Regions from separate parts of the uncultured Martelella sp. genome, predicted to be linked through region 3. Evidence: riboswitches for the same ligand, from Rfam matches in the RefSeq annotation. Region 3 holds a riboswitch; each other region holds the start of a gene.
What was found. Region 3 has a riboswitch for thiamine pyrophosphate ahead of thiC (phosphomethylpyrimidine synthase ThiC). Riboswitches for the same ligand answer to the same signal wherever they lie in the genome.
Positions count from the first base shown of each region.

Region 1: linked by a shared signal. The riboswitch ahead of thiB (thiamine ABC transporter substrate binding subunit) and the one ahead of thiC (phosphomethylpyrimidine synthase ThiC) in region 3 are both predicted to bind thiamine pyrophosphate.
Region 2: linked by a shared signal. The riboswitch ahead of thiM (hydroxyethylthiazole kinase) and the one ahead of thiC (phosphomethylpyrimidine synthase ThiC) in region 3 are both predicted to bind thiamine pyrophosphate.
Region 4: linked by a shared signal. The riboswitch ahead of thiE (thiamine phosphate synthase) and the one ahead of thiC (phosphomethylpyrimidine synthase ThiC) in region 3 are both predicted to bind thiamine pyrophosphate.

Region 1 covers NZ_CAXXFM010000001.1:1,531,414-1,537,271, forward strand. Annotated here, with positions in the region: gene ACHZCU_RS07250 (glucan biosynthesis protein G) at 1-1,549, opposite strand, end outside; gene ACHZCU_RS07255 (peptidylprolyl isomerase) at 1,952-2,389, opposite strand; TPP riboswitch at 2,651-2,765, shown strand; gene thiB (thiamine ABC transporter substrate binding subunit) at 2,813-3,826, shown strand; gene thiP (thiamine/thiamine pyrophosphate ABC transporter permease) at 3,846-5,468, shown strand; gene ACHZCU_RS07270 (ATP-binding cassette domain-containing protein) at 5,482-5,858, shown strand, end outside.
Region 2 covers NZ_CAXXFM010000001.1:3,335,631-3,341,488, reverse strand. Annotated here, with positions in the region: gene ACHZCU_RS15525 (CoA-acylating methylmalonate-semialdehyde dehydrogenase) at 1-1,091, shown strand, start outside; gene ACHZCU_RS15520 (enoyl-CoA hydratase-related protein) at 1,274-2,086, shown strand; TPP riboswitch at 2,192-2,286, shown strand; gene thiM (hydroxyethylthiazole kinase) at 2,336-3,130, shown strand; gene thiE (thiamine phosphate synthase) at 3,127-3,765, shown strand; gene thiD (bifunctional hydroxymethylpyrimidine kinase/phosphomethylpyrimidine kinase) at 3,762-4,562, shown strand; gene ACHZCU_RS15500 (cytochrome c) at 4,686-5,129, shown strand; gene ACHZCU_RS15495 (c-type cytochrome) at 5,233-5,858, shown strand, end outside.
Region 3 covers NZ_CAXXFM010000001.1:2,856,349-2,862,206, reverse strand. Annotated here, with positions in the region: gene ACHZCU_RS13385 (GntR family transcriptional regulator) at 1-309, opposite strand, end outside; gene ACHZCU_RS13380 (LysR substrate-binding domain-containing protein) at 442-1,344, shown strand; gene thiC (phosphomethylpyrimidine synthase ThiC) at 1,375-3,183, opposite strand; TPP riboswitch at 3,284-3,400, opposite strand; gene ACHZCU_RS13370 (NAD(P)-dependent oxidoreductase) at 3,530-4,444, shown strand; gene ACHZCU_RS13365 (phosphodiesterase) at 4,516-5,313, shown strand; gene ACHZCU_RS13360 (LysE family translocator) at 5,329-5,858, opposite strand, start outside.
Region 4 covers NZ_CAXXFM010000001.1:2,150,993-2,156,850, forward strand. Annotated here, with positions in the region: gene ACHZCU_RS10120 (linear amide C-N hydrolase) at 1-326, opposite strand, end outside; gene ACHZCU_RS10125 (TRAP transporter substrate-binding protein) at 429-1,418, opposite strand; gene ACHZCU_RS10130 (TRAP transporter large permease subunit) at 1,430-3,229, opposite strand; gene thiE (thiamine phosphate synthase) at 3,226-3,888, opposite strand; TPP riboswitch at 4,002-4,104, opposite strand; gene ACHZCU_RS10140 (HAD family phosphatase) at 4,143-4,820, opposite strand; gene ACHZCU_RS10145 (sugar-binding transcriptional regulator) at 4,817-5,776, opposite strand.

The DNA.
Region 1 (5,858 bases), 1.3 Mb from region 3:
TCAGAGCAGCGAGCAGTTCGACCGGCGCATCGCCTGCCGGACGGACATCGATTGCAAGCCGCCAGACGTCTTCGCCCATGATTGCTGAAACCGTCGAATGAACAATCTCGCCATTGGTAACGTGGAGCCGCTCCTTAAGTTCCGACCCTGCGCCAAAATCTGCCAGCGGGCCGCCGGCAAAGTCGACCACGATCTTGCGGACATCATCGTCAGCCTGTGCGCCCGAGACGCCGCCTTCACCGCTTCTGATGTCGACCACGCGCGCAAGCCGCACCTGATCTTCCTCGATCGCACCCCATGTCAGGCGGTACGAATATTCGGCCGATTCTCCGGCCTTGGCCGGGGCTTCAGGCTGCCAGAAGCACACGACATTGTCGTTGACTTCCTTGTCGGTCGGGATTTCGACCAGCGAGATCGAACCCTTGCCCCAGGTGCCGAGCGGCTCGACGAGGAGCGAGGGCCGACGTTCGTAATGGGCTTCGGCGTCCTGATAGTCCTCGAATTCCCGATGGCGCTGGTAAAGCCCGAAGGCGCGCGGATCGGTTTCGGTGAAGAAGGAATTCGCAAGCTTCTTCGCGTTCTGCAGGTTGCGCCACAACTCTGTACCATCGGCACGCACGATCTTCAGCCCTTCGCTGTCGTGAACACGTTCCCGATAGTCGTCAAACGCATGATGGTTGGCCGGCCCGAACAGGAACATCGAAGTCATAGGTGCAACGCCGAGACGGGCGATATCGTTCCGGAAAAACAATCGCGCGGTCACATCCATGCGCGTATTCTTGCCGGGCGTGATCACGAACCGGTAGGCGCCGGTGACGCTCGGACCGTCGAGCGCGGCAAAAACGGTGATCTTTTCGCCTTCCGCAACGGGGCGAACGATGTAGAACGCGGAAAACCGCGGAAACTCCTCGCCCTGGTCCGTGGCGGTGTTGACCGCCAGGCCGCGGGCCGACAACCCGTAAAGATTGCCCTGACCGAGCGCACGGAAATAGGAAGAGCCCAGGAAGGAAATCAGCTCGTCGGAAACATCGGGCCGGTTCAGCGGATAGTTGATGCGGAAACCGGCAACGCCGGGAAATTCAGCATCCCTGAACTGCGCGATATCGAGCGGCGAGCGATAGATGAAGTCGTCGGCGGAAAACACCAGCTTTTCGGCATCGCCATTGGCGACTTCGTAAATCTCCACCGGCGTCTTGAACAGCCAGCCGAGCGAAAAGGCCTGAAGCTGGAAATTCGACTGGTCCCGCCAGATCGCCTTGTTGGGATCGTAGCGGATTGCCCGGTAATCATCATAGTGGAGCGAATTGAAGGGTTCGGCAACATCCTGCGGCGGTGCCTCATAGGGCTGCGCCGCCTTTTCCTTCATCCGGGCCGTCAGCGTATCGAAGGTAAACGCGTCGGGGGCCGGTGCCTGCGCTTCCACTTCCGCATTCTGATCCGGTACCTTGCCGGGTTCCACCGCGGCGCCTTGAGCAAATGCCTTGCTTCCCAAACCGGAGAAAGCCAGCGCTCCCGCGGCCGTTTGCGCCAGAAAAACTCGTCTCTTCATTCAAATTCCCGTCGGTTGAAAAGGGGAGGCCGAAAATGTTGCATTGCACCAAAACCGGCGCCGGAATTGCGTTTTTTGAATGTATTCGCTCTCGGGCAAGATCGCGCGAAAACCGTCTCGGCGGTAAGCGCAGACACTTCGGAAACGGCGCAAGCCCGTTTCGGTTCCACACTGACGCAAAAAACAGACATCGGTATCCATCCGGTCGCAAACAGGGTCTGCCCGGAGAGCCGGGCATCAAAAGGGGCTGGGACGCCATACAGCATTCCAGCCCCTTTTTTAGGGCAGCCATTCAACCAAAGAATGGCAAGATCATGGCAATACGCCTTTTTCGCGCCGCAATATCTACAAACTCACTGTCGAGCTGTCGGAATGGCTGCGCCAACAAAATATGCTTTCTTTTCAAGCCGCGTTGACGATTTCAACGAGCTCGACGGCGAAATTCAGATCCTGCCCGGCAAGCGGATGGTTGGCATCCACGGTTACCTGCTCTTCCTCGACCTTGGTCACGACCAGCGGCACGGTTTCACCGGTGGGCGTGCGCGCCTGAAGCTGCATGCCCGGTTCCACTTCAACCTCGGCCGGCATGGCCGACTTCGGCACGACCTGAACCTTCTGCGGATCATGCGGCCCATAGGCCTCTTCCGACGGCACCTGCACCTGGCGGCTGTCGCCGACATTCATACCGGCGATCTCGCGATCGAGCCCCGGGATGATCTGGCCGGCACCGACGGTAAACTCAAGCGGCTGACGGCCTTCGGAAGAATCGAAGGTCGAACCGTCATTGAGGGTTCCTGTATAGTGAATACGAACGGTGTCCCCGCTCTTGGCTTCTGTCATTGGTGTGCTCCTTCCTTTGAACACTGAGCGCATCGGCACAGCACCGGCTCAAACCGGCCTCAGGCCCAGGCGCCGTTTCTTTTTCCTGAGGCTCCGGCCTTCGACCGGAAAGCGCCCCAGAGGATGAGCCGACACACTTTCCTGCATGACGACTGGCGGGTACATCCGAAATACCGGATGCGCCTCTTACCTAGTCACTTTCACGTGTATTTTCAAATCCGTCCGGCCTTGAATTCCACGGAAGCCCGCGATAGGTGTTGAAAAGCTCTAACGGGGTGCGGAACGCGGCTTCGACGTCGTCCGCTGAGAGGTGAAGAACCAACCCGAGGAACCTGATCCGGTTAACACCGGCGGAGGGATTAGACGCGTGAACGATCCGACGCCCTTTTCCCATGTTGATTGAGACACCACGAAGGAGGCGTCATGCCCGGCCATCATCTTTCGATTTCGATTGCAGCGCTGGCGCTGCTGGCTGCAGGCGGCGCGCTGGCTGAAGACGGCAAGGTGCTGACCGTCTATACCTATGAAAGCTTCAACACCGAATGGGGCCCGGGCCCGCTGGTCAAGCAGGCTTTCGAGGCCGAATGCGGCTGCACCGTCAAATTCGTCGGCGCGGAAGATGGCGTTGCCCTGCTCAACCGGCTGAAGCTCGAGGGCCGTTCAAGCCCCGCAGACATCGTGCTCGGCCTCGACAATAATCTGATCCACGAGGCAAAGGAGACGGGGCTTTTTGCCGCCTCCGGCGTTTCCACCGACAATCTCGACATCCCCGGCGGGTTTGAAGACGACATTTTCGTCCCTTTCGACTACGGCTATTTCGACATCGTCTACGACAGCGAGAGCATCGCATCTCCGCCGACCACGCTTGACGAACTGGTCAACGGACCGGCTGACGAAAAGATCGTGATCGAGGACCCGCGCACATCGACGCCGGGCCTTGGCATGCTGCTGTGGATGAAATCCGTCTATGGCGACGAGGCGGCGGCAAAGTGGGAAGCGCTTTCGGACCGCATTCTGACGGTCGCGCCCGGATGGTCGGAAGCCTACGGCCTGTTCACCAGCGGCGAGGCGCCGATGGTGCTTTCCTACACCACCTCGCCGGCCTATCACCAGATTGCCGAGGAAACCGACCGCTACAAGGCCGCAGACTTCGAGGACGGGCTCTATATCCAGATCGAGGTGGCTGGCATGACGACGATGGCGGACGATCCGGCGCTGGCCAGATCCTTCCTCGCATTCATGCTTACGCCCGGCTTTCAGGATGCAATCCCGACCCACAACTGGATGATGCCGGCTGCCGCAACCTCCGAGCCGCTACCGGATGCCTTCCAGAATGCCGTCACGCCGGACAGGACGCTGCAATTCGCCCCGGATGTCGTGGCTGAAAACCGGCAGGCCTGGATCGACGAATGGCTGAACGCGATGAGCGCGCGGTGAGCGCTGCGGGACGACGGTTTTGTATCTGACCACGGCAGAGTTTCGCCGGAGCCTTTCCGCCGGCATCATGTCCCTTGCGGGCGTTATCGGCTTCATTGCCGTGGCGGTGGCCGCCCTTTCCGGCTTCGGGCGGATTGGCGATGCGGTCTCGGTCATGAACGAGCCCTATGTCTGGCGCATTCTGCGTTTCACGCTCTATCAGGCCTTCCTGTCCACCGTGCTGTCCGTGGCGCTTGCCATTCCCGTTGCCCGTGCGATGGCGCGGCGGCCGCATTTTTTCGGCCGGATATGGATTGTCCGGCTGATGGCCGTGCCGCTGGGACTGCCGGTGCTGATCGGTGCGCTCGGCATTATCGGCATATGGGGACGGCAGGGCCTTTTCAACGATGCGCTGGCTTTTGCGGACTTTGGCCGCCCGCTGCAGATCTACGGCCTGCAGGGCATCCTGATTGCCCATGTCTATTTCAACCTGCCGCTGGCCGCCCGCCTGTTTCTGGCAGGCATCGAGCGCGTGCCGCAGGAATATTTCAAGACCGCCGCAATGCTGTCGATGCCGCAACGCAGCATCTTTCGCTTCATCGAATGGCCGGTGATCGCGCCGCTGATCCCGGGCGTTGCCGGACTGGTCTTCATGCTGTGCGCCACCTCTTTCACGCTGGTGCTGATATTGGGCGGCGGGCCGGCGGCGACCACGATCGAGGTCGCGATCTATCAGGCGCTTCGCTTCGATTTCAATCCCGCACGCGCCGTCGCCCTTTCCGGCATGCAGATTGCCGTAACGGCACTGGTGCTTGCCGCCCTTGCCCTTTTTCCGAAGGCGAAAGACCCGGGCGCCAGCGCCAGCAGCGATGTCAGCCGGCGCCCCGACGGCGACCACCGCCTTTCGCGCGGCATCGATGCCGGGTTGATTGCAGTGTTTCTGGTCTGGCTCGCCCTGCCGCTGGCGATGATCGTGGTGAAGGGCGCGGGCGCAGACCTGCCCGGGCTCTTGCGCGAACCCGCCTTCCTCAGGGCCACGGCCACCAGTCTCGCCATTGCGTTTTCGGCGGCTCTGGTTTCGCTCGCCCTGGCGCTTTCCTTCATCGCCGCCACCGGCGCAATCGAAACGCTGCGCGCGCCCGGCGCGCTTGAACGCGGCCTTGCCGGATCGATGTCGGCCATGGGGTCGCTGGTACTGCTGGTGCCGCCGATCGTGCTTGGCACCGGCTGGTTCCTGCTGCTGCGCCCGTTCGGGCTGACCGATGCCGCCGCGCCGGCAATCGTCGCCAGCATCAATGCGCTGATGGCCCTGCCCTTCGTGCTGCGCGTGCTCCGGCCGGCTGTTGCCGTCCACCGCGCCCGCACCGCCCGGCTCTCGGCCAGCCTCGGCCTTGACGGCTTTGCCCGATTGCGGATCGTCGACTGGCCGGGCCTGAGAAAACCAACACTGACGGCGCTGTCCTTCGCCATGGCATTGTCGCTCGGCGATCTGGGCGCTGTTGCCCTTTTCGGCGGCGATCAGCTCACCACCCTGCCCTGGTTGCTCTACAGCCGCCTTGGCAGCTATCGCACGGAGGATGCCAACGGGCTGGCGCTGATCCTCGGCGCGCTCTGCCTTGTCCTGATGATTGCCGGCACCCGCGCGCCGGCGGCGAAAAACTGAGAAAGGCGCCGATGTGTCAAAAGCCCCCGGCATCACCCTGGAAGACGCAGCGCTGAAACTCGGCGGCAAGGATTTCCTGTTCAACGGCACGATTGCCGGCGGCAGCGTGACGGCGGTAACCGGCCGTTCCGGCTCCGGCAAGACCACGCTTTTGAACCTGATTGCCGGCTTCGAAAAGCCCGACAGCGGCCGCGTGCTGATCGGCGGGCAGGTGATGAACGATCTTCATGTCGCAAACCGTCCGGTCACGGTCGTGTTTCAGGAAAACAATCTTTTCGCCCACCTCGATATCTTCACCAATACCGGGCTCGGCGTGGACCCGGGCCTCAGGCTCGACGAAAACGGTCGGCAGCGAATCAGCGAGGCCCTTGCGCGCGTCGGTCTTGCGGG
Region 2 (5,858 bases), 480 kb from region 3:
TGCGCCAGCCGCTCGGCGTTGTTGCCGGTATTACCCCGTTTAACTTTCCGGCCATGGTGCCGATGTGGATGTTCCCGGTGGCGCTCGCCTGCGGCAATTGCTTCATTCTGAAGCCGTCCGAGCGTGACCCGTCCGCAGCACTGCTGATTGCCGAATGGCTGAAGGAAGCAGGCCTGCCCGACGGCGTCTTCAACGTCGTCCAGGGCGACAAGGAAGCCGTCGACGCCATCCTGACTGACCCCGATATCGAAGCCGTCAGCTTCGTCGGCTCGACCCCGATCGCGCGCTATATCTACACCACGGCAACGGCGGCCGGCAAACGCTGCCAGGCGCTGGGTGGGGCCAAGAACCACATGATCGTGATGCCCGATGCCGACATGGATCAGGCTGCCGACGCGCTGATGGGCGCAGCCTACGGCTCTGCCGGCGAGCGCTGCATGGCAATCTCCGTTGCCGTTCCGGTGGGTGACGAGACCGCCGAACGGCTGATCGAAAAGCTCAAACCCCGCATTTCGGCCCTCAAGGTCGGCCCCGGCACCGATTCGGAGGCCGATATGGGGCCAGTGGTCACCGCAGCGGCCCGCGACAAGGTTCTCGGCTATATCGATTCGGGCGTCGAAGAAGGTGCCGATCTTGTTGTCGATGGCCGCAGCCTGAAACTGCAGGGCTATGAAAACGGCTATTTCGTCGGCGCGACACTGTTCGACCGGGTCACCACCGATATGAAAATCTACAAGGAAGAGATTTTCGGTCCGGTTCTCTCCGTTGCCCGTGCTTCAAGCTATGACGAAGCGGCGCAGTGGATCAACGACCACGAATTCGGCAATGGCACGGCAATCTTCACCCGCGATGGCGATGCCGCGCGCGAATTCGCCCACAAGATCAGGGTCGGCATGGTCGGCATCAATGTGCCGATCCCGGTCCCGATGGCATTTCATTCCTTCGGCGGCTGGAAGGCGTCGCTGTTCGGCGATCACCACATGCACGGGCCGGAAGGCGTGCGCTTCTACACCCGGATGAAGACCATCACCAGCCGCTGGCCCAAGGGCATCCGCTCGGGCGCGGAATTCTCCATGCCGACGATGAAATAAGCCTCGACGCAGGACCGTCATGATGTCCCCCACCCCGGCAGGGCGACCTGCCGGGGTTTTTCGTTGCGGCGGTCTGGTTGTCTTCGACGTCCGCAAACAGGCGTCATCCAAACGCGTAATTTCGACAAAATCATCCTTTAGTTGCATTTACCCCCTTTCGTCACGACTAAGGAGAACGACGGATGGACAAGATCGATTTTCGCTTCGAAGACAAGGTTGCCACGATTACAATCGATAACCCGTGTACCCGCAACGCCTTCGATGCGGAGATGTCGAAGGCCGTGATCTCCTGCCTCGAACAGGCCGAGAAACTGGGCGTGCGGGTCGTGGTGATCAAGGCTCAGACCTCGCACGGCATCTTCTCCGCAGGCCATGACCTGAATGAATACAGACCTGACGATGACCTTGCGGATGATCCGATATTTGCCATGTTCGAGGCGATTTACGCCTCCCCGCTTCCGGTGATCGCCCAGGTCGAAGGCACGGTCTATGCCGGTGCGCTCTGGCTGCTGCTGGCCGCCGATCTTGTCTATGCGCTCAAGACCGCAAGTGTCGTCATGACCGCAAACAGGCTGGGCATCCCCTTCAATCCGAAAGATTACAGCCGGTTTCTGTCGGTTGCCGGCCTTCATTCCATCAAGGAACTGTTTCTGACGGCCGCTCCGATGAATGCAGAGGATGCTCGCTGTGCCGGTATCTTCAACGATATTTTCGAAACACCGGTGGCCCTCGACCGGCGTATCGGCGCGGTGGCGAACCGCATTGCCCGCTGCACCCCCCAAGGCATTGCCAACACCAAGCTGCAACTCAACCAGCTGGCCAGCGCCGTACCGCTGAGCGATGAACAGACAGCCGGCATCGCCTGCAAGCGCGCGGAACTGCTGAAAGATCCCGCACTTCTCATCCGCACGCAAACACTGATGACCCATCTTCACGGGGCTTCGGGCAAAAAACGCGGCCCACTCCCCCATCCCACACAGATACGCGACAGATGACTGTATCCGCAGGGATTTTGCGGTGAACCAAAGGCGACAATAAAAATTCCCCTCGACCTGCAACGCCCCTTATCGGGGCGCTTTTTTCTGATATAACAACGCCATCAAGAGCGACGGGGGCGTCCGCTGCAGCGGGCTGAGAAGCACCCTTGGAACCTGATCCGGATCATACCGGCGGAGGGAGTCACTCGGGCCTTCCGTTGTTCTGGTCCGTCCGGCTTTTCCGCCACAACTGAAAGGGAAACCGGAATGACAGACACCGCGACCATTCTCACCGAAATGCGCGAAAAGGCGCCGTTGGTGCAGTGCATCACCAATTACGTGGCGATGAATGTCGCCGCCAATGTGCTGCTTTCGGCCGGCGCCTCCCCGGCCATGGTGCATTGCGAGGAAGAAGCCGGCGAATTCGCCGGACTGGCCTCCGCTCTCACCGTCAATATCGGCACCCTGTCACCGCTGTGGATCGGCGGCATGAAGGCCGCTATCGACGGCGCTACGGCCAAGGGCACACCCTGGGTTTTTGATCCTGTTGCCCATTTTGCAACGGATTTTCGCAGAAAGGCCGCCCGCGAACTGCTTGAGCGCGGACCGACGATCCTGCGCGGCAACGCGTCTGAAATCCTCGCCTTTTCCGGCGCGACAGGCGGCGGCAAGGGCGTGGATGCCGGTGACAGCGTGGAAGCGGCCGAGGAAACCGCCCGCCGGCTGGCGTCCGAGCGCACCATGGTGGTGGCCGTCACTGGTGAAAACGACTTTGTCACCGATGGCACCCGCAGCGCACGCATTCACGGCGGCTCCCCGATCATGCCGAAGGTGACGGCGCTCGGCTGCGCGCTGACCTGCCTTGTCGGCGCCTTTGCAGGCGCCCGGCCGGACGATCCGTTTTCTGCAACCGTGGCCGCCCTTTCCTTCTATGCCGTCGCCGGCAGCCATGCGCATGACATCGCTGAGGGCCCCGGCACATTCGCTGTCCATTTTCTCGATCAGCTCGCATCGCTGACGCCGGCGGAACTTGAAGCCGAGGCAAGGATTACACTTTCATGAGACCGGTTTTCGACCTTTCGCTTTATCTCGTGCTTGATCCCGTGCTTTGCAGCACCCTCGGCATGACAGAAACGACCCGGCAGGCCGTGCGCGGAGGCGCCACCATGGTCCAGCTTCGGATGAAGGACGCCACCACATCCGAACGGATTGCAGCCGGACGCAAGCTGCAGCAGGTTCTGGCCGGCACGGATGCCCGCCTGATCGTCAATGACGATGTCGAAGCAGCAATCGCGCTTGGCGCAGACGGTGTCCATGTCGGCCAGTCGGACGACGACCCGGTGGCCGTGCGCGCGAAAATCGGGCCCGACATGCTGCTCGGTCTTTCGATCGACAGCCTTGAGGCCGCACGGTGTTTCAACCCGGCCCCGCTGGATTATATCGGCGCAGGCCCGGTTTTCGCGACCGGTACAAAACCCGGCCATGCCGCTCCGCTCGGATTTGACGGGCTTGCCGAAGTGGCAGGGCGGTCCGGCCTGCCGGTCGTGGCCATCGGCGGGTTGAAAGCCGAGCACATACCGGCCACATTTCAGGCCGGTGCAGATGGCATCGCCGTCGTCTCGGCGATCTGCGGACAACCCGATCCCCATCACGCAGCGGTGGCCCTTTCAGCGGCCATCGGGAAGGCAAAGACATGATTGCGAATATACTTTCAATCGCCGGTTCCGACCCGTCAGGCGGCGCCGGCATTCAGGCCGACCTCAAGACCTTTTCCGCACGCGGCACCTATGGCATGGCGGCCATGACGGCGCTGACGGCGCAAAACACCAGGGGCGTCACCGGCGTGCACGAGGTGCCCTCAGCCTTCGTCTCCGAACAGATCACCGCAATCTTCGACGATGTTTCCGTCAGCGCGATCAAGATCGGCATGATCGCCAATGCCAATATCGCAGTCACCATTGCCGACTGCCTGCGCCACCATGTCGAAGTTCCGGTGGTGCTCGATCCCGTGATGGTGGCCAAGGGCGGCCACCGGCTCCTGCCGGAAGATGCGGTCGAGGCATTGAAGGAGCATCTGCTGCCGCTCGCCGCGCTCCTGACGCCGAACCTGCCGGAAGCGGCAGCCCTGCTGGACGAAGACGTCGCCACCGATCGCGACACGATGATCGCCCAGGCCCAGGCGCTGCGCGGTCTCGGGCCGCAGGCCGTGCTACTGAAAGGCGGGCATCTGGACGGTGAAGACTGCCCCGATCTTCTGGTGACCGCAGAGGGCCATCAATGGCTTGAAGGCAAGCGCATCGAAACGGAAAACACCCATGGCACGGGCTGCACGCTCTCAAGTGCGATTGCCGCCGAGATCGGCAAGGGGCTTCCACTTAGTGATGCGGCCACAGAGGCCAAAACCTATGTCGCCGACGCCATCGCCGCATCAGACGCGCTTGCCGTCGGCTCCGGTCACGGCCCGACCCACCATTTCCACGCCTTCTGGCCGTGATTTCAACACAGAGTGGTGATTAACACTCAGACACACCCATTTGAACGCCAACAATATCCTCTTCCCATTGGTTTCCTGCCGGCAGCACAGTATAGTGCCGGCAGGAAGAGAAGGAGGAACCGAATGAAGAAGCAGTTTTTGATTGCAGGCGCATTGTCGCTCTGTCTGAGCGCGGGCACCGTGATTGCACAGGATGCTCCGCAAATGCTTCGCCAGGACGACATGAAAGCCATCGGACAGGCCATGGGCCAGCTGGGCGCCATCGCCAAGGGCCAGAAGGCTTATGACCCGGTCGTCGTCGAGGGCGCGCTTTCATCGATTGCAACGCATGCGACCGACTTCCCGACGCATTTTCCCGAGGATTCGAAAACCGGAAACGACAGCGAGGCAAGTCCGGCGATTTGGGAAAACATGGACGACTTCACCGCCCGCTCTGAAAAACTTGCAAGCGATGCAAACGCACTGCTGGCCGATCTGCCGGCCGATCAGGCCGCCGTCGGCCAGGCGATGCGGACGCTTGGCGCAAACTGCGGCGCCTGTCACGAGATCTATCGCGTCAAGAACTGACGAATGCAGCCTTCTGGCCGGTTTTCCGGCAAAGGGCGGTTTGTGAAGGAGCCAGAGCGTGAAGCGCATTACCATCGGGGTTCTGATCGTTGCCGCCCTGTTCATGGGGGCAGCGTTTGTCGTTGCGTTGACGCCGCCGAAGCTTGATCCGGACGACCTTCGCAACATTGCCGGCGCCAATGTGCAGAACGGCGAGAAGGTGTTCTGGGCAAGCGGATGTGCCGGCTGCCATGCCGCACCGGGCGCCACGGGTGACGACAGGCTGGTTCTGGCCGGCGGTCTGGGGCTCGACAGCCATTACGGCACGTTCCACGCCCCCAACATCTCCCCCGACAAGGAACACGGGATTGGCGACTGGAGCTTCTACGAATTCGCCAACGCGATGAAGAAAGGCATTGGCCGGCACGGTGAAAACCTCTATCCGTCCCTGCCCTACACCTCCTATGTCCGCATGAACAATCAGGACATCAGGGACCTTCACGCTTTTCTCATGACGCTACCCGAAAGCAGTGCGCCGAGCAAACCGCACGACATCACCTTCCCCTTCAATATCCGGCTGTCGGTCTCCTTCTGGAAGCTGCTCTATTTTGACAGTGAATCACCGGCACAGCTGGAGAACGCCGCACCGGATGTGCTGCGCGGGCAGTATCTTGTCGAAGGCCCGGCCCATTGCGGGGAGTGCCACACACCGCGCAACCTGTTCGGCGGGCTGAAATATGACCACTGGCT
Region 3 (5,858 bases):
GGTGGTCAGATGCGGCGCGGCATTGCGCAAAGCCAGCACCTCGAGCACGGAACGCATTTGCGCCACTTCGCGCAGATCATCGAGGCTGAAAGCGGCAACACGCACCCCACGGCGCGGCTCGCTTTCGACCAGCCCCTGTGCTTCCAGCCGACGGAAGGCCTCGCGCACCGGAACATGGCTGGCCTTGAAGGTTTCGGCAATCTGGTCCTGGCGCAAACGGGTCCCCGCCGCAATCTCGCCGGAGATAATGCGACCGGCCAGTTCGCGACTGATCCGTGTGGCGACAGGTTCTGATTTGGTGTTCGGCATGGATCATAGATAATCGCGGCCGCACGAAAGGTCCATAGACGCCCGGCAAAGCACCGTCTTGATCCCGAGGCATTTCCTGCATAAACTTTTCAATATCGAATAGATCACATAACTCGATTGCGAAATTCGGAAATGTTGACGACTTTTGATATGGACGCGCTCAGAACCATCGTGGTGGGAACCGACCTTGGCAGTTTTGCGCGTGCGGCGGTGCAGCTTGGCCGCTCCCAGTCGGCTGTCAGCATGCATCTGAAGAAGCTGGAGCAGCAGACAGGGACCGTGCTTTTCAGGCGCAACGGCCGCGGTCTTGTGCCGACCGAGGCGGGTGAGGCCTTTATCGCCTATGCCCGCCGGATCATCGCGCTGAACGACGAAGCGGCGTTATCGGTCGGCGCTGCCGCCACGACGGCCTCTGTCCGGCTGGGCCTGCCGCAGGATTTCTTCGACGATTTGATGCCCGCAACGCTCCGGACCTTCAGGCAGAATTGCGACAATGTGCATGTCGATATCCGGGCGGGCGAAAACCACAGCCTGGCCGAGGAAGTGCGCGCGGGCCGTCTGGATGCCGCCATCGCCTTCTTCCGCGCCGGCAGCCCGGCCGAGGGCGAAACGCTGTGCCGGCTGCCGATGCGCTGGCTGGCAACGGAGGATGTGATGGCGACGCTGCCGCGCGATCCTGTTCCGCTCGTGCTGTTCAACCATCCCTGCCTGTTCCGGCAGGCAGCTCTCGCGGCTCTGGATGACAGCCGGACGCGCTGGCGCGCCGCACTGACGACGCCAAGCCTCCCGGCCGTCTGGTCGGCGCTGCGGTCGGGTCTGGGCATCGCGGTGCGCACGGATCACGGCAGGCCCGCGGATATCATCAGCGTGGGGCACGATTTTGGCCTGCCGCAGCTGCCATCAATCGAACTGCGCCTCCTGCGTGCGCCGAACATTTCAGGCATTGCCGACCGGCTGGCCGAGGTGCTGCGCCGGGAAACGCTGAGCAAGGTGACGCCAACGGCTGAGACCGAACCGCACACCGAACCTGCATAAGTCATTCCCCGGCAACTGCTTCGAGATGGCTCAAGCCTCCTCTTCGCTTTCCAGCGGAAGGTAAAGCGCCCCGCCCTCGCGGAATTTTTCCGCCATCTTCGCCATGCCCTCTTTCTGGGCTTCGGCGCGAATATCGTGCGAAATACGCATCGAGCAGAATTTCGGCCCGCACATTGAACAGAAATGCGCAACCTTGTGCGCCTCCTTCGGCAGGGTCTCGTCGTGCATCGAGCGTGCGGTTTCAGGATCGAGCGACAGGTTGAACTGGTCCTCCCAGCGGAACTCGAAGCGCGCGCGCGACAGTGCATCGTCACGGATGCGCGCGGCCGGATGCCCCTTGGCAAGATCGGCGGCATGGGCGGCAATCTTGTAGGTGATCACCCCGGTCTTGACGTCATCGCGGTCGGGCAGGCCGAGATGTTCCTTCGGCGTCACATAGCAGAGCATCGCCGTGCCGAACCAGCCGATCATCGCCGCGCCGATGCCGGAGGTGATGTGGTCGTAACCCGGCGCGATATCCGTGGTCAGCGGCCCGAGCGTATAAAATGGCGCCTCGCCGCAGGCCGCAAGCTGCTTGTCCATGTTCGCCTTGATCTTGTGCATCGGCACGTGGCCGGGGCCCTCGATCATCACCTGGCAGTCTTTCGCCCAGGCGATCTGCGTCAGTTCGCCCAGCGTTTCCAGTTCGGCGAATTGCGCCTCGTCATTGGCATCGGCAATCGAGCCGGGGCGCAGGCCATCGCCGAGCGAGAACGACACGTCATAGGCGCGGGCGATATCGCAGATCTCGTCGAAATGCTCGTAGAGGAAGCTCTCGCGATGATGATGAAGGCACCATTTGGCCATGATCGAGCCGCCGCGCGAGACGATGCCGGTCACCCGGCCCACCGTCATCGGGATCATATGCAGCCGTACGCCTGCATGGATGGTGAAATAGTCCACGCCCTGCTCGGCCTGCTCGATCAACGTGTCGCGAAACACCTCCCAGCTTAACTCTTCGGCAATGCCGCCAACCTTTTCCAGCGCCTGATAGAGCGGCACCGTGCCGATCGGAACCGGCGCATTGCGGATGATCCAGTCGCGGATATTGTGGATATTGCGGCCGGTGGACAGGTCCATCACCGTATCGGCGCCCCAGCGCGTGGCCCAGACCATCTTTTCCACTTCCTCGGCCATGGATGAAGTCACGGCGGAATTACCGATATTGGCGTTGATCTTCACCAGAAAATTCCGGCCGATCGCCATCGGCTCGGCCTCGGGGTGGTTGATATTGGCCGGGATGATCGCCCTGCCCTTCGCCACCTCGTCGCGGACGAATTCGGGCGTGATGAAATCGGGGATTTCCGCGCCAAAACTCTCGCCATCGCGCATCAAGGCCTGTTTCGCCGCCTTTCGCCCGAGATTTTCGCGGATGGCCACAAACTCCATTTCAGGCGTGACGATGCCGGCGCGGGCATAGGCCATCTGGGTCACCGCCTTGCCATCCCTGGCCCGGCGCGGCTGATGGCGCACGGGAAATTCCGGCACCAGCCGCTTGCCTTCGGCAAAGCCATTATCCTCCGGCTTCACATGGCGTCCGTCATAGGCGTGCGTGTCGCCGCGCGCGGCAACCCAGCCCTCGCGCAGGCGCGGCAGGCCGCTTTCGATGGCGATATCGGCCTGCGGATCGGTATAGGGGCCGGAGCTGTCATAGACCGTGACGGGCGGCTCGCCGGCGCTTGGGTGCACGTCGATCTCGCGCATCGGGATGCGGATATCGGGATGCAGCATGCCCTTGTGCCAGACGCGGCGGGATGCCGGCAGCGGGCCTGTGGTGACGGTCGGAGAAATATCTTTCATCGGTCGGAGCCTCCATAGCTCTTGGCGTTGGAGACCCAGTTCGACGTTGAATGGAGGAGGCCGCGCATATTGCGCCTGAAAGGAACAGCGGGCCTTATCCCGCGCAGCCGATGCACCATCCCTACGCCAGTGTGAACTGGATCAGGTTCATCGGGTCACTGCGCCGCATAAGCCAGCAGTATCTCAGCCCCTTGTCGGGACCCCCCGGGTGAGCGCGCCAAAATTGCGCCGGATGCGCGAGCTTGTCAACGCCTGCTGCGAAAAACGGTATATACCTGATTTTCGAATTTATGACTTTTATAAATTTCGTTTTTCGGAATGGATAATCGGCCTTAGGCTTGCGCGCATGCCCGATCAGAACGCGCCCGCACCGCAAAGCAGACCGACAGGTTTCATCGGCCTCGGCACGATGGGAACGCCCATGGCACTGAACCTCGTTCAGGCCGGTATGCCGGTTATCGTGTGGAACCGGACGCCGGAACGCTGCATGCCTCTGGAAAAGGCCGGCGCCGCCGTTGCGCCAACGGCAGGCGACCTGTTTTCCCGGTGCGAAACCGTGCTTCTGATGCTCGAAAACGAACGCGCCACAGATGCCGTCCTCGGGCGTGGAACGGACCGCTTCGCCGAACGGGTCGGCGGTCATTGCATCGTTTCGATGGGCACCGTCTCGGCGGCGTATTCCCGAACACTCTCTGATGAAATCACAGCCGCCGGCGGCCATTATGTGGAAGCGCCGGTCTCCGGTTCGCGCAAACCGGCCGAAGCCGGACAGCTTGTCGGCATGCTCGCGGGCGCGCCGGAGGATATGAAACGTCTGCACAGCCTTCTCGCGCCGGTCTGCAAGCAGGTTTTCGAGTGCGGCGCGGTCCCTGCGGCGCTGCAGATGAAGCTCGCGGTCAACGCCTTCCTGATCACCATGGTCACGGGGCTTGCGGAATCCGGGCACTTCGCGGCGCGGCACGGGCTCGACATGGACAAGTTTGCCGAAATCCTGAATGCCGGACCGATGGCGAGCGACGTCTCGAAGGTCAAGATCGACAAGCTCCGCCACCGCAATTTCACTCGTCAGGCCGGAATTTCCGATGTGCTGAAAAACAGCCGGCTGGTGGCTGACGCGGCGCGTTCGGCAGGCACCGCCTTTCCGCTGATGGAGGCGTGTGTGGCGCTCTACGCGGAAACGGAAGCCTTGGGGAACCCGGAGGACGACATGATCGCCGTTATCCGGGCATTCGAGGCGCGCGCCGACCACTCCGGCTCTTGATCTGCCTGTCGCCGCGCGCCACTCTGCGACTGCCCGTACGGCGCCCGCCGGAAAACCTTGAGGATAAAACCATGCTGATCGCCCACCTCTCCGATCCCCACCTTCGCGCCAAAGGCGCGCTTTATCAGGGACTGGTCGATTCGAACGCCATGTTCGATCTCGCGCTCGATACACTTCTGGCGCTGCGCCCGACGCCCGATCTGGTGGTCATCGGTGGCGATCTTGTCGATGGCGGCACGGAAGCCGAATACGAGACGGTGCGAACCGCCCTGCAACGCCTTGACCAGCCTGTCTTCGTGATCCCCGGAAACCATGACGATCGCGAAACCTTCCGCCGTTGTCTTCGTGACCTTGTTCGGCTTCCCGATGAAGGACCGCTGCATTTCGACACGCACGCGCAATGGCCCGTCAGGGTGATCGGCTTCGATGTGACGGTCCCCGGGCAACACTATGGCGAGATCACCGAGGCGTCACTCGCATGGCTGGAGCAGAGACTGACCGAACGCCCGGATCAGCCGACAATGCTCTTGATGCACCAGCCGCCCGTCGACAGCGGCATCGGCTTCATCGATACCTACAAATGTTTCGGCGGCGACCGACTGGCGGCACTGGTCGGCCGGCATGACAATGTGGAGCGCGTGTTGTGCGGTCACATTCACCGCTTCATGCAGATCGGGTTCGGCGGCCGCCAGCTGATGACGGCGCCGAGCACCACGACAGCCATCGCACTCAAGCTGGAGGAGGATGCATCGCCGGCCTCCTTCGTCGAGCCGCCGGCCTTTCTTTTGCACCACTGGCGCAAAGGCGGCGGTCTTGCAACGCACTGGGTGCCGGTTGGCCGTTTTCCCGGACCACTGCCCTTCTTCTGATTGCGCGTTTGCCGCCTATCGCGTTACCGCCATGAAGGCACTGCCGCCGATCATGAAACCGCCACCGGCATAGCCTGCCCGCCTCCGCGCAGCGCGGCTGCCAAGAAGCGTGCGCATCCGGGCCGCGACAAGCGCGTAACACCCCAGGACCACCACCACGACAAGGCTAGAGGTCAGGGTCAACAAGGCAAGCTGAAGCGCAAGGTTGCCGTCCGGCGCGATGAACTGCGCGAGAAACGCCATGTAGAAGACAATGGATTTGGGGTTCAAAACGGCGGTGAGCGCGCCCGCGCGAAAACAGCTCCAGACGGCTGCGGTGTCCTGCTCCGGGACCAGATCGACAGCCGCTTCCTCGCCGCGCGCCGCCCTGATCTGCTCAATGCCCAGCCATGCCAGATAGAAGACACCGGCCCATTTGACGAGTTGAAACAGCAGGGCCGACGCCGCAAGAACGGCACCGACACCGGCAAATGACAGGCCGAGAAGCGCAATGGAGCCGACGACAGTGCCGAGGACGCCCATCATGGCGGCCGCCCTGCCCCTTG
Region 4 (5,858 bases), 710 kb from region 3:
TCGATTGCCGACAGCACCGGCACATCCTCGGCTTGCGTGTCATCGGGGCCATGCGTGTCGGCGAAGGCAAGCAGGGAGAAATTCAGCCCGGCCTCGTTCAGGCCTTCCACCACTTTCAGGTCCTCGACGCTGCCATTGGGCACCACGACGCCGAAAATGTCGTAGCGGCTCTCATAGGTCAGCGGTGCATGATTGCCGGCCTTTGACGAAAGCGGTGTGCCGCTGGGCAGGAACGCCGCCAGATAAGGCAGTTCCACCGGCAGCTCCAGTGTGCGTCCTGCGTAAACGGAGCCGGAAAGATCTGTGTAGAGCAGGGACGTGCACATGGATTACCTCGTTATCTATTGGCGCATTGGCGAGAGAGTATTGCGGGGTTTTCGCCCGCGCAAGGTCTGAGACCCTCGAAGATCATTTCCGATTTCCGCCCCTCAGGTGTTTGCGACCGTTTCGATCCGTTCCATGCCGCCGACAGCCGGGGCGAAATCGGCCCAGACGTTCCTGGCGCCCGCCCGCCAGGCGTCCATGTCCTCGGGCTGGAACACGGTGCCGCCATTTTCGCGCGCGGTTTCCATGGCCGCGGTTTCATCTTCCACGATCAGCGCATTGAAATAGAGCGCGGCCTCGGCTGAAATCGCCTCCAGAACGGTCTGGGCCTCGGGATCGAGCCCGTTCCAGAACGCTTGTGAAAAATAGATCACGCCGGACGCGCGGATATGCCCGGTTTCGGTCAGGCACGGCACGACCTCGTAGAGCTTGAAACCGGCATAGGCGGATTTGGTCAGGTCCATGGCATCCGCAACCCCGGTGGCCAGCGCGTTATAGGTCTCGGTAATCGGGATGCCGACGGGAACCGCGCCAAAGGCGCTCCACAACCCGGTATGAAGCGGACTGTTGATTACCCTGATCGTGACGCCTTCAAGCCCTTCCGGCCGGGTTACCGGCGTTTTCGTCAGAAGATGGCGGGCGCCGTAGTCGATAAAGCCGCCGACGATGAAGCGCTCATCGGCAAGCGCGCTTTTCAGTTCCGCGCCCACGGGGCCTGCAACCACGCGGCCAAGGTGTTCAGGACTGCGAAACAGGAACGGCAGGTCGAGGATCTGCAATTGCGGCACCCATGACGACAGCGCCGAAACGGTCGAAAGGCTCGCCTGCACGGAACCGAGGCGGATGCTGTCGGCAACCTGTTTTTCCCCGCCCAGCGCGCCATTGGCGACGATGTTGAAGCGAAAACGGCCGGGCAGCCGTTCCTCGGCCTTTTCGGCGATATAGCGCCAGATTCTGGTTTCCGGCTTGTCCTCTCCGAGCAATGAGGCCACGGTCACCGTGGTCTGCGCCAGGGCCGGGCGGGCGATATACGGGGCCGAAAGCGCGGTCAGCGTAGCGGCTTTCAGGAAATGGCGACGGGTGAGGGGCTGCATGACGTTTCCTCTCAGATCAACAGGGTGCAGATGCACAGAATGGCGATTGCCGCAAGAAGCGCGGCGAGATAGGGCAGCACCGCGCGAAAAAGCTCGGCCGAGGGAACCTCCGTCACACCGGCCACCACCAGAACCAGCATGCCGACCGGCGGCGTCAGGCCGCCGATCATCAGCGTGGTGACGATGATCACGCCGAAGGCGATCGGGTCGATGCCGGAACCGGTGGCAAGCGGCAGCAGAAGGGGGCCTAAAAGCAGGATCGCCGCGCCGATATCGAGAACCAGCCCGGCGCCAAGCAGAACGATGACGGAAAAGGCCAGGACCGCGGCGGGAGAACCGCCGAAAGCGGCAACGGTTGAGGCGATCATGCCGGATACGCGGTCAACGGCCAGCTGAAAGGCAAACGGTCCGGCCGAACCGATGAGAAGGCCGATGGCCGCCGCTTCGGTCGCGGTCTGCCGGAAAACCGAAAAAAGCGCTGTCCGGCGCGTTTTCGAAAAAGCCGCAAGTGCAAGCGCATAGATGGCCGCAAGGGCTGCCGCCTCGGTGGTGGTGACGATGCCGATGCGGATGCCGGCAACCACGATGACGCCGAGCCCGAAGGCGGGGACCGCTGCCAGCAGGGATCGCCGGCGTTCGCCCCTGGCCGCCGGTCTGCTGCCGGGCAGATTGCGGGTCGTGAGGTAAATGGCGATGGAGAGAGCCGCCGCCATCACCAGCCCCGCAAACAGCCCGCCGAGAAGCAGCGCGCCCACGGAAAGGTCGGTCGCGGCCGCCAGGATCAGGAAGGCGATTGACGGCGGGATGATGTTGTCGAGCACCGACGAGGCGGCAATGATCGCGCCGGAGCGGGCCGGCGGATAGCCATGGCGCACCAGTTCCGGGTGAAAGGTGGTGGCGGAAAACACGGCATTGGCGACCGACGAGCCGGAGGCCCCGGAAAACAGCGTGCCGGTGGCCAGCACCGTCTGCGCCAGCCCCCCGCGCCGGTGGCCGACCAGTGAGGCGGCGAAGGCCACAAGGTGCGTTGCCGCGCCCGAGGCGGAAAGGGCTGCCCCCGTCAGCAAAAAGAACGGAATGGCGAGCAACAGAAAGTGGGACATGCCGGAAACGGTCGTGGTGACGATGGTTTCCGTTCCAAGATTGCCGCCGAAGGGAATGGCGATCATCGCCGCCGCGATGAAGGCGTGGGCAAGCGGTGCGGCGGCGACAAGGCCGACCGCCGCCGCTATCGCGATCGCAATGCTCGCAGGCAGGGCGGTTGTGACGGTGACGTGCAGGCAGGCGTAATAGACTGCGGATGCGAGGGTCGCGGATGCGGCAAGCGGCAGAGCCTGCCGTTCGCCGATGCGACGAAGAACCAGAATGATCGCGAGAAGACCGCCGCCTGCGCCGGTCACCGCAAAACGCACCCATTCGGGAAGGCCGAGTGCCGGCGATGTGCCGCCGATGAGGTTCACGACGCGCGTGCTGCCGAAAATCAGCACAAGAGCCGCCAGCAGGCTGAACGCATCGGCAATGATGCCGGCCAGTTTTTTGGCAGCCGGGCCGAAAGGCAGATCAAGCCGCATGGAAAGCGGGCCGGACAGCACAAGCGGTGCGGCAAGGGCAATCAGCGCCACATTCAGCCAGATGCCGAGATCTTCCGTTCCGATAACGCCGGTGTGAAACAGATAGCGCAGAACCACGCTGGTCAGCACCACGGCGAGCATCACCGCCAGCACGGTGGCGGCGACCATCGCGAGTGCCGTTTCCAGCCGCGTGGCAAGCTGTGCTGCCCGGGCGTGCAGCGTGCCGGGCTTTTCCGTCATTGTGCCGGGGGTGCGATGGCCGTGTCTACGCTGCGGCGGAGTTCACGGGTTGCGGCTGAAACGTCGGGTGCGTGGAAAATCGCGGAAATCACCGCAATGCCGTCGGCGCCTTCGGCCATCAGCCGTGGCACGTCTTCAAGCTTGATACCGGCAATCGCGCCAACCGGCAGGTCGGGCCGCGCCCGTTTGAGGCCGCGGCGCAGCGCACGAAAGCCGTTGAGGCCCACCGGAGGATCCATATTGATCTTGGAAAGCGTCTGGAAAACACCGCCGATACAGGCGTAATCGACCGGTGCGGCCGCCGCCCTGGCGCCATCGGAGGCGTTCTTGACCGTGAGCCCGATAATGGCGTCCGGGCCAAGCAGCTTCCGGGCGATCTCCGCCGGCATGTCGTCGCTGCCCAGATGCACCCCGTCGGCCTCGGCCGCAAGGGCCACGTCGATCCGGTCATTGACGACGAAGGGCACGCCGGTGGGCACAAGCGCCGCGCGGATTTGAACGGCGCGTTCGACCATCTGACGGGTTTTGGCGAATTTGTCGCGATACTGGATCAGCGTTGCGCCGTTTTCGGCGGCAAGCCGCGCCAACTCCGCCAGCGGCGCGGCCTCAACCAGACCGGCATCGACAATGGCGTTCAGGCGATAGTCGACCGTTCTCATGGCCGTGCCCCGGCAAGAGTTCCCGGCGGGCAGATGTTACGAATGTCCAACGGCATAGAAAGCGCTCCACGATCATACGAAGACCGGGCAGCGGCGCGGGCGCGAAAACAGGGAAGGCAACCATTTTCCGTTCCTACGCCGGTATGACCCGGATCAGGTTCAAGGGTCCGGCGCATTGCCATCTCAGCATCGGATGATGCTCCCCTCGGAATTTCCGTGATTCTGTCGGGCTTTGCGCCCCCTGTCAACAGGCTTCAGGCAGCGCCGAACGCGGCTTGCCGGAAACCGGACAGGTCTGTGAGCACGGTGTCGGCGCCTGCGCTCTGAAGCCGTTCGGCATGAAGCGGCCTTATGCCTTCAAGGTGGCCGCCGCCGACAAAGCCGACACAGCGCATCCCGGCGCGGCCGGCGGCAATGACGCCGGCAATCGAGTCTTCAAGCACGACACAGTCGCCGGCCTGCGCGTCGCTCTGTTCGGCGGCGTACAGAAAAACGTCGGGCGCGGGCTTGCCGTGTTCGACCGATTCCGCACTGAAAGCGCGGCCGCGGAAACGGTCGGCAAAGCCGATACACTCAAGCGCCACACCCAGCCGTTTGTAGGAGCCGCCGGACGCGATGCAGTAGCCGATGCCGGCTGCATCCAGACTGTCGAGCATGTCCGCGGCACCCGTCATCGGCTGCAGTTCGCGGGCGTAGCGGTCAAACAGCCGCGCATACCAGTCCTTCTGAAACGCGGGCTCAACCGGCTTGCCGGTGCTGTTTTCGACAAAGGCGGTGATCTGTTTGATCGAGGCGCCGAGAAACTTCTCGACCAGCGTATCCCAGTCGACCGTTATTCCGTATTCTTCAAGTGAGGTCTGGAGTTCGGCGAGCGCGATGATTTCGCTGTTGGCGAGCACACCGTCGAAATCGAAAATAACTGTTTTCTTCATGAGGTCCTGGCCAGAATGCGTTCGGCGGTGATGTCGTCGGTCACAAGCGTGGTAACGAGCCCGCGGCGGATGGCGGCGATGATGACGTCGACCTTGTGTGTGCCGGCTGCGGCAAGCACCCGCTCGGGAACCTTCTCAAGCGCATCAAGCCGGATGCCGACGGCACAGTCATTGATGAAGTGGTCGACCTCCCGGCCGTTGTGATCGATAAAATGGCCGACGATATCGCCGACCGCGCCTTTTTCGGAAAGGGTCGCCGGTGTGACACTGGACGGCAGTCCGGTGTTCATCAAAACGGACCTGTCGGACAGGTCGCCGGCAACCAGAACGGCGAGATCGAGGGTTTTCAGCTTTTCCAGATGCTCGCTGAAAACGGCATCGGAGAGAAACTCTTCCCTGTCTGTGCCGGGCGAGAGGTAGACCGGGGCGGCAAACAGCGAATATCGGGCGCCCAGCCGGTCGGCAAAACCAGAGGCGATCCCGAACGTGTTGAACGATGCGCCCTGCGATGTGCCGCCGATCATCGATATGATTTCGATTTCCGGCAATTGCATGCGCGGCAGATGGGTCATCGCGTTTGTCAGCGTCATGCCCCAGGACACCCCGATCCGCTGCCAGCGGGCCTCGCGCAATCCTTTTGCCAGATAGTTGGCAAGGGCGGCGCCTGCGGGGCGCTGATAGTCGTGATTGTCCGCATTGGCCGGCGCCACGATGGCGTCGGCAAGGCCGAAGCGGGTCTTCAGGTCTTCCTGCAGGCGCAGGCGCATGACATGCGGCGACTGGATATCGACCCGCACCAGCCCGTCGGCGCGCGCGCTTCTGATGGCCTGGTTCACGCGCAGCCGGGTGACCCCCATCAGTGCCGCCACTTCGGACTGGGTCATTTCATTGATGAAATAATGCCAGCAGACCTCGACCAGAAACGCCTCGGTTTCCACACTCGTTTCACTTGCCACCAGGCGCATCCCGTCGCGCGTTTCATACCTGTCCGTCATATGAACCGTTTTCATCTGAAATGCAAATTTGACATTTGTAAAT